One region of the Allobosea sp. 2KB_26 genome, then DNA from elsewhere that is predicted to be linked to it. Evidence: riboswitches for the same ligand, from Rfam matches in the RefSeq annotation. Region 1 holds a riboswitch; the other holds the start of a gene.
What was found. A riboswitch is a leader RNA that binds a small molecule or an ion and turns the genes downstream of it on or off. The one in region 1 is predicted to bind cobalamin.

Region 2: another riboswitch for cobalamin. It lies ahead of AB4099_RS24215 (CbtB domain-containing protein); the one in region 1 lies ahead of AB4099_RS18465 (ABC transporter substrate-binding protein).

Annotation. Positions count from the first base shown of each region.
Region 1 covers NZ_JBFRHE010000006.1:226,729-230,805, reverse strand. Annotated here, with positions in the region: gene AB4099_RS18475 (ribonucleoside-diphosphate reductase subunit alpha) at 1-1,054, shown strand, start outside; gene AB4099_RS18470 (ribonucleotide-diphosphate reductase subunit beta) at 1,180-2,307, shown strand; cobalamin riboswitch at 2,398-2,608, shown strand; gene AB4099_RS18465 (ABC transporter substrate-binding protein) at 2,885-3,913, shown strand; gene AB4099_RS18460 (FecCD family ABC transporter permease) at 3,922-4,077, shown strand, end outside.
Region 2 covers NZ_JBFRHE010000010.1:221,280-225,356, reverse strand. Annotated here, with positions in the region: gene AB4099_RS24220 (CbtA family protein) at 1-688, opposite strand, end outside; gene AB4099_RS24215 (CbtB domain-containing protein) at 701-880, opposite strand; cobalamin riboswitch at 919-1,101, opposite strand; gene cobU (bifunctional adenosylcobinamide kinase/adenosylcobinamide-phosphate guanylyltransferase) at 1,242-1,766, shown strand; gene cobO (cob(I)yrinic acid a,c-diamide adenosyltransferase) at 1,780-2,391, shown strand; gene cbiB (adenosylcobinamide-phosphate synthase CbiB) at 2,495-3,475, opposite strand; gene cobD (threonine-phosphate decarboxylase CobD) at 3,487-4,077, shown strand, end outside.

The sequences.
Region 1 (4,077 bases):
GCTCGACCGGGCCCGGCTCGGCAAGACGGTCGCGACCGCGATGCGAATGCTCGACAATGTCATCGACATCAATTTCTACACGATCCCCGAGGCGCGCCGCTCGAACCTGCGCCATCGTCCGGTCGGCCTCGGCATCATGGGCTTCCAGGATGCGCTGCAGACCCTGCGCCTGCCCGCCGCGTCCGAGGGCGCCGTCGCCTTCGCCGATAGCTCGATGGAGGCGATCAGCTGGTTTGCGATCTCGGCCTCGGTCGCTCTTGCCGCCGAGCGCGGTCGCTACCCGAGCTTCGAGGGCTCGCTCTGGTCGAAGGGCATCCTGCCGATCGACTCGCTCGACATTCTCTCCGACGCCCGCGACGGCGATGTCGAGCTCGATCGCTCGACGACGCTGGACTGGGACAGCCTGCGCGAGCGGGTGAAGACCACCGGCATGCGCAACTCGAACTGCATGGCGATTGCCCCGACTGCAACGATCTCCAACATCGTCGGTGTCTCGCAGTCGATCGAGCCGTCCTATAGCCAGCTCTACGTCAAGGCGAACATGTCCGGCGACTTCACGGTCGTGAATGCCGACCTCGTCCGCGATCTCAAGGCGCGCGATCTCTGGGACGAGGTCATGGTTTCGGACCTGAAATATTACGACGGAAAGGTCAGTCAGATCGATCGCGTCCCCGACGATCTCAAGGCGCTATACGCCACCTCATTCGAGATCGAGACGAGCTGGCTGATCCGCGCCGCCGCACGCCGTCAGAAATGGATCGACCAGGGCCAGTCGCTCAATCTCTACATGGCGCAGCCTTCCGGCAGGAAGCTCGACGAGGCCTATCGCCTCGCCTGGCGGCTCGGTCTGAAGACGACCTATTACCTGCGCGCGCTCTCGGCGACCCATGTCGAAAAGTCGACGTTGAAGGGCACCGACGGCAAGCTCAACGCGGTGTCGGCAATGGTCCCCGCCACGGCCAAGCCGATCCTTGTCGACATCCCGCTCGACAATGGCATGGCCGTGCCGAACGCCTGCTCGATCGACGATCCGACCTGCGAAGCCTGCCAGTGAGGCAGCGGCAGCGTCCATGCTCGCCTTCGCGGCGCGCATGGACGCCCGGCCCTGCCCGATAGCGAACGATACGGACGGCCGGGGCAAACCCGGCCGCGACATTCAGACCCGATTGGATATTCATCATGCTCGACTGGTCAGACAGCAAGCCTGCCGCCGCCCTCGATCCCAATCCGGCCGCCCCCGGCGGAGCCCAAGCCGACGCCACCGGCCTCGGCGAGATCGATCGCTCCGGCGGGCGCGTCAGCGTCGACGAGAAGCGAATGATCAACTGCCGCGCCGACGTGAACCAGTTGTTGCCGCTCAAGTACAAATGGGCCTGGGAGAAGTACCTCGCCGGCTGCAACAACCATTGGATGCCGACAGAGGTCTCGATGCAGGCCGATATCGCCCTGTGGAAATCGAAGGACGGGCTGACCGAGGACGAGCGTCGCGCGATCAAGCGCAATCTCGGCTTCTTCGCGGCGTCCGAAAGCCTCGTCGCCAACAACATTGTGCTCGCGATCTACCGCCATCTCACCAATCCGGAATGCCGGCAATACCTGCTGCGCCAGGCTTTCGAGGAGGCGGTGCACACCCACACCTTCCAGTACATCGTCGAAAGCCTCGGCCTCGACGAGGGTGAGCTCTTCAACATGTATCGCGAGGTGCCCTCGATCACCGACAAGGCGGCCTGGGCGCTGAAGCATACCCAGCATCTCGACGACCCCGATTTCGAGACCGGCACGCCCGAGGCCGATCAGGCCTTCCTGCGCGACCTCGTCGCCTTCTACGTGATCTTCGAAGGCATGTGGTTCTACACCGGCTTTGCCCAGATCCTGTCGCTCGGCCGGCGCAACAAGATGGTCGGCATCGCCGAGCAGTACCAGTACATCCTGCGCGACGAGAGCATTCACCTGAATTTCGGCATCGACGTGATCAACCAGATCAAGATCGAGAACCCGCATCTCTGGACCAGGGCCTTCCAGGACGAGTTGCGCGGCATGATTCGCAACGCTGCCGAACTTGAGGCCGCCTATGGCCGGGACACCATGCCGCGCGGTTTCCTCGGCCTCAATGCCGCGCTCTGCGAGCAGTACATGCATTTCATCGCCAACCGCCGTTGTGCGCAACTCGGCCTCAGCCCCGTCTTCGCGGAAACGGAAAACCCGTTTCCCTGGATGAGCGAGGCGATGGACCTGAAGAAGGAGAAGAACTTCTTCGAGACCCGCGTCATCGAATACCAGAACGGCGGCGCCCTGAGCTGGGAGTGAGCCGAGAAGGATGGGGCCGCCTCACTGCAGGGCTCCATCAGCAAGCGGTGTGGTCGGTGCCTGCGGCTTGACGCCGCGTTGGGCCCCTCTATGGTCGGCCGCGATCAAGGTTCTTCGGGCTCAGGCCCGAAGCTAAGAGGGAATTCGGTGAGGCGCCCTGCGCCGAATCCGAGGCTGCCCCCGCAACTGTAAGCGGCGAGCTCTTCTCCCATCGTCCACTGGCGCTCTCAACGCCGGGAAGGCCGGGCGAAGCCAGCGCTGACCCGCGAGCCAGGAGACCTGCCCTGATCGCAGAAGCGTCTTTCGGGCGGGGTGTCCGGGGGGATTTGCGTCGGCGGCAGGTCGTAGACCGGCACCCCCGAACCGATCCGCTCAAGCTCCCGGCTCGTCATCTCGGGGAGCGATGAATTCCATGTCCATGATGCTGAACCACGCCATCGCAGTCGTGGCAGAGCGCTTGACGCAGACGTATCGAGCGGCCTATCAAAATTGTAATACTGTTACATTTCAAGATCGACCGTGCGAGGCCCACGAGCTTCGCGACGCATGCGGCCGCTCGACGCTATCGGAGATTTCAATGCGCAGCGCTGCACGCCTTTCTTGCCTTTCGTTCGTCGCAGCCATCGGCATGTCGATGTCGGGAGCGGCCTTGGCCGCACCGACGCAGTATCCGCTGACGCTGGAGAATTGCCGGGAGACGATAACGTTCAACCAGGCGCCAAAGCGCGTCGTGGCTGTCGGACAGACGCAGACCGAGATCCTCTACGCGCTCGGGCTCGGCGACAAGGTCGTGGGCACAGCCGTGTGGTTCAGCCCTGTCGCGAAGCCCTATGAGGCGGTCAACGCCAAGGTGAAGCGGCTTGCCGACAACGATCCGAGTTTCGAGGCTGTCGTCGCCCAGGAGCCGGACCTCGTGACTGCGATGTTCGAATGGCATATCGGCCCCAACGGTATCGTCGGCAAGCGCGACCAGTTTGCGAAGCTGAAAGTGCCGACCTACGTTTCCCCCACCGATTGCGTCGGCAAGGACAATTCCGGGCCGGGCGACGGCGTCCGCACGCAGATGTTCACGATGGAACTCGTCTATCGCAATATTCGCGAGTTCGGGCAGATCTTCGATGTCTCCGATCGCGCCGAGGCGCTGGTCGCTGAATTGAAGGCGCGCGAGGACAAGGCGGTCGCTTCTGTTGCCGGGATCAAGCCGCAGGATGTTCCTGTCGTCGTCTGGTTCTCCAGCAAGGACATCAAGGGGGACGCCTTCCTGGCCGGCAAGAATGGCGTGCCTGCCTATATCCTGTCGAAGCTCGGCGCCCGGAACGTCATCACCACCAACGAGGAATGGCCGCTGGTCGGTTGGGAGACCGTCGCTTCCACCAACCCTGCCGTCATCGTCGTGGTCAAGATGGATCGCCGGCGTTTCCCGGCAGACGACATCAATCTCAAGCTCGACTTCCTCAAGACCGACGCGGTTGCGAGCAAGCTCGACGCCAGCCGGCAGCAGCGGATCGTGATCATGGATGTCGGCGCGACCAGGGCCGGGCTTGATACGATCGACGGCATCGAGGCGCTGGCCAACGGCATCAAGAGCTTCGGCCTCACCAAGTGAGCCATGGAGTGGTTCGGCCCAACTGGTCGGCGAGGGGCGCAGTAGCGCTCCTCGCCTTCGTCCTGCTGATACTCGCGATCGCACTCGCCGTGACGATCGGAGAGATGTCGATCCCGCTTGCCACGGTCTTCAAAGCCCTGGGCAACGGGTTGTTCGATCTCGAC
Region 2 (4,077 bases), on a different contig from region 1:
CGACGGCAAAGCCGGTGGCGAGCCAGAGGGCGGCCTGGAGGGCGAGCGAGAGCGCGGCGAAATGCGCCGCGATTTCGGCTGGGACCTTGCTCTCCGGAGCGGCGGGATGTGGCGCGCCGATCAGATGCGGCACGAGCACCGCCAGCACGGCAAGCGCCCGCAACCAGGGGGCCTCTGCCCGAAGGAAGACCCAGAGCCCGCCAGCAGTGACGAGCGCCGTGGCGATCCACCAGGTCTGGCGGTGAAGCAATTCGGCTGACGCACTGCCGGGCAGCTCGGGTGCGAGCCCGGTTGCGGGCACGAGGCCGAAGGCCAGGAACCCGCACGCCGCCCAGATCAGTGCGGTCCGCTCGGTGATGGCATCGCCTGCGGCGATCATGCCGCCGAGCAGCAGGGCGGCAAAACCGATCGCGGTCGCAATGGTGACGATGGTGGTGAAGGCCGTGCGCTGCAAGCCGTCCTGCGGCTTCCACTCGGCGTGGTCTGCCGCGTCAGGGCCGCCATGGGCTAGGACGATCCTGGCATCGCCGGTGAAGCTGGCGTGCTGCAGTTCGGCCGCCCGCAGCGCCGTCTCGAAGGTTTCCGCCTTGAGGATCAGCGGCGTGGTGGTGACATGCTGGAGTGCTGCAACCAATAGCCCAGCCATAAGCCCGGCCAGAAGACTGACCGTGAGAACACGATTGACCATGTTGCGATTCCCTCAGTGGCAGGGAAAGGCGAGGGTGTGGCGCGTGTCGTGGGCCGCGTTGTGTACGCTGGTCGAATGGGCGAAGCCGACGGTGAAGATCAGGGCTGCACCGAGTGCCAGGGCAGCTGCGGCAGCCTTGACGCGCTCGGAGGCGCTGGCCTGGGTGGTGATCGAAGCCGTATTCGTCGTCATCTCGGTCTCCTTGGCCACCCCGCCGGCAGCCCGCTGGATTGCATCACTCGCTGACGGCAGGTCTCCTGGCTCGCGGGTCCGGATCTCTCGCCGCCTTCCCGGGACAATCCCAGTGGCCGATGGCGCGAAACTCGCCGCTTACAGTTGCGGGGGCAGCCGCGGTATCGCACCGCGTTCCCTTTTCACCTCCTTGCAGAGGCACCGTCAGGGATGATCATTAGCCATCTGCACGGTGCTGTGCAATGCAGCGATCGTGATTGCGAGCGCAGTGAAGCGATGCGATCTCCTCTGGCCCATCCCGGCTTGCTTCGCTTCCCTCGGCATGTCCATTCCTTAGGCTGATCTTCCCTGGGCTGAGATTTTGGCAGTGGCAGCGATCCTTTCCCCTCTCACCCTCGTTCTGGGCGGCGCCCGCTCCGGCAAGAGCCGCCATGCCGAGGCCCTGATCGAGATGGTGTCGGCGCCCTGGACCTATCTCGCCACGGCGCAGGCCTACGACGAGGAGATGCGCGCCCGGATTGCCGAGCACCGCGCCCGCCGGTCGCAGGACTGGACGACCATCGATGCGCCGCTGGCCCTGGCGCAGGCGATCCGCGCGGTTCCCGCGGGGCAGCCCATCCTAGTGGACTGCCTGACGCTCTGGCTGACCAATGTGATACTGGCGGAGCAGGATGTGGCGGCTGCGAGCCGCGAACTGGTCGAGGCCTGCCTCGCGGCACGAGGCCCGGTGGTCCTGGTCTCCAACGAGGTCGGGCTCGGCATCGTGCCGGATAATGCGCTCGCCCGGCGGTTCCGCGACGAGGCGGGCCGGTTGCACCAGATGCTTGCGGCGCGGGCCGACCGGGTGATCTTCATGGTCGCGGGTCTGCCGATGCAGGTGAAATGAGCAGGGAGTTGTGATGACAATCGATGCTGACGAGGCCGCCCGCCACAAGGCCAAGATGGAAAAGCGGAAGGCGGTGCAGGATGCCGAGGTCGCCGCCAAGACGATCGAAAAGGGGCTCCTGATCGTCAATACGGGGCCTGGCAAGGGCAAGTCGACCGCCGCTTTCGGTCTGATCCTGCGGGCTCTCGGCCATGACTGGCGCGTCGGGGTGGTGCAGTTCATCAAGGGCGCCTGGGCGACCGGTGAGCGCAAGGCGCTCGACGCCTTTGGCGATCGCATCGTCTGGCACACGATGGGCGAGGGCTTCACCTGGGAGACGCAGGACAAGGCCCGCGATATCGCCGCCGCCGAGCGCGCTTTCGCCAAGGCGAAGGCGCTGATGGACGATCCGGAGATACGCCTGCTCGTTCTCGACGAGCTCAACATCGCGTTGCGCTACGACTATTTGCCGCTGGCGGAGGTGGTCGAGACATTGGCGAACCGGCGCCCTGATCTGCATATCGTTGTCACCGGCCGCAATGCGAAGCCCGAGTTGATCTCTGTTGCCGACCTCGTCACCGAGATGACGCTGGTGAAGCATCACTTCGCAGCGGGCGTGAAAGCACAGGCCGGGATCGAGTTCTGAGGCTCAAGCATCGGCCCGAAAAGTGGATCGCGGCTTTCGGGACAGCCGATGCAAACACAGAAGGTGAGATCATCGGTCCGGATGCGATGCCCGGTCCGATGATCTACAAGGCGAGCGCGGCGAAGGCGCCTGTAATCGCGAGCCCCCACAGGAGCAGACACGCCCTCCGATAAAGAGCGAGCGCCCGCCGGATATCCGCCGCGCCCGCTTCCGCCCGGCCATCCCCCATCCAGCCGTCGTCGACCCTGACATCGCCATAAACGCGCGGGCCCGCCAGCCGGAGACCGAGCGCACCCGCCATCGCGGCTTCCGGCCAGCCGGCATTGGGCGAACGATGATGGCGGGCGTCGCGTCGGACAGCTCGCCACGCATTGCTGGGGTCTGACGTTCGGTCGAGTGCGGCGGCTGCGGTCAGCAGCAGCGCGGTGAGGCGAGAGGCCGGAAGGTTGACGAGGTCGTCGAGACGCGCCGCCGCCCAGCCGAAGGCGAGGTGGCGCGGTGTCTTGTGGCCGATCATCGAATCGGCGGTGTTGATTGCCTTGTAGAGCGCGCCGCCGGGTAGGCCGCCGACGGCGAGCCAGAGCGCAGGGGCGACGATCCCGTCCGAGAAATTCTCGGCAAGGCTTTCAATCGCGGCGCGGGAAACCCCGGCCTCGTCGAGAGTTTCGGGGTTGCGGCCGACAATCATCGAAACGGCCGCGCGACCGCCGGCGAGGCCATCCCGCTCCAGCCCTTCGGCGACGCGTGCGACATGGTCGTGCAGGCTGCGCTGTGCGATCAGGCTGGAGGCGAGCAGTGCGAGCGGCAGCCAGCCAAGCGGGCCGAGGCCGCGACAGAGCAGGGTCAGCCCCCATGAGACGATGAAGACGACGGCAAGCAATAGCGCGAGGGCGAGGCCGCCGGCCGCCTTGCGCATGGTGAACGAGTCGCTCTCGCGATTGAGCGTCCGATCGAGGCGGGAAATCAGCGCACCGATCCAGGTGACGGGATGGCCGATCAGCGCATACAAGCCCTGGGGGTAGCCGAATCCCGCTTCGATGATCAGCGCGGCGGCGAGGAGCGGCAGGGAATCGGACAGGCTCATGCGGGGCGGGAATGACTGAGGCGGCGGGCAAGGTCTGGCATGGCGGCGATCTGGCACAGGCGAAGGCGCTGTTCCCGGAGGCGCCCGAGCCATGGATCGATCTTTCGACCGGGATCAATCCAATCCCCTATCCGGTTCCTGAGCTGCCGTTAAGCCTCTGGCAGCGTCTGCCGGGAGCGCGGGACGAGGCGGCACTGCTTGCTGCCGCGCGTCAGGCTTATCGCGTATCCGCAGCGGCCGGCATCGTCGCGGCGCCTGGCACCCAGATCCTGATCGAGCTGTTGCCGCGGCTTGCAAGCGCGGGAGCGGTGGCCGTGCTGGGCCCGACCTATGCGGAGCATGCGCTCGCCTGGCGCAAGGCCGGCCGGGCCGTCCACGAGATCGAAAGGCTCGACGATGTCGGCGACGCTGGCGTGGTCGTGGTGGTCAACCCGAACAATCCCGATGGACGGGTGATCGGGAGGGAGCAGCTCGCCGCGCTTGCCCGAAGCCTGGCGACCCGTGGCGGATTGCTCGTCATCGACGAGGCTTTCATCGATTTCATGCCCGAGGCGAGTTTGATCCCGGAGCTGCCTCCGGCGACCATCGTGCTGCGCTCCTTC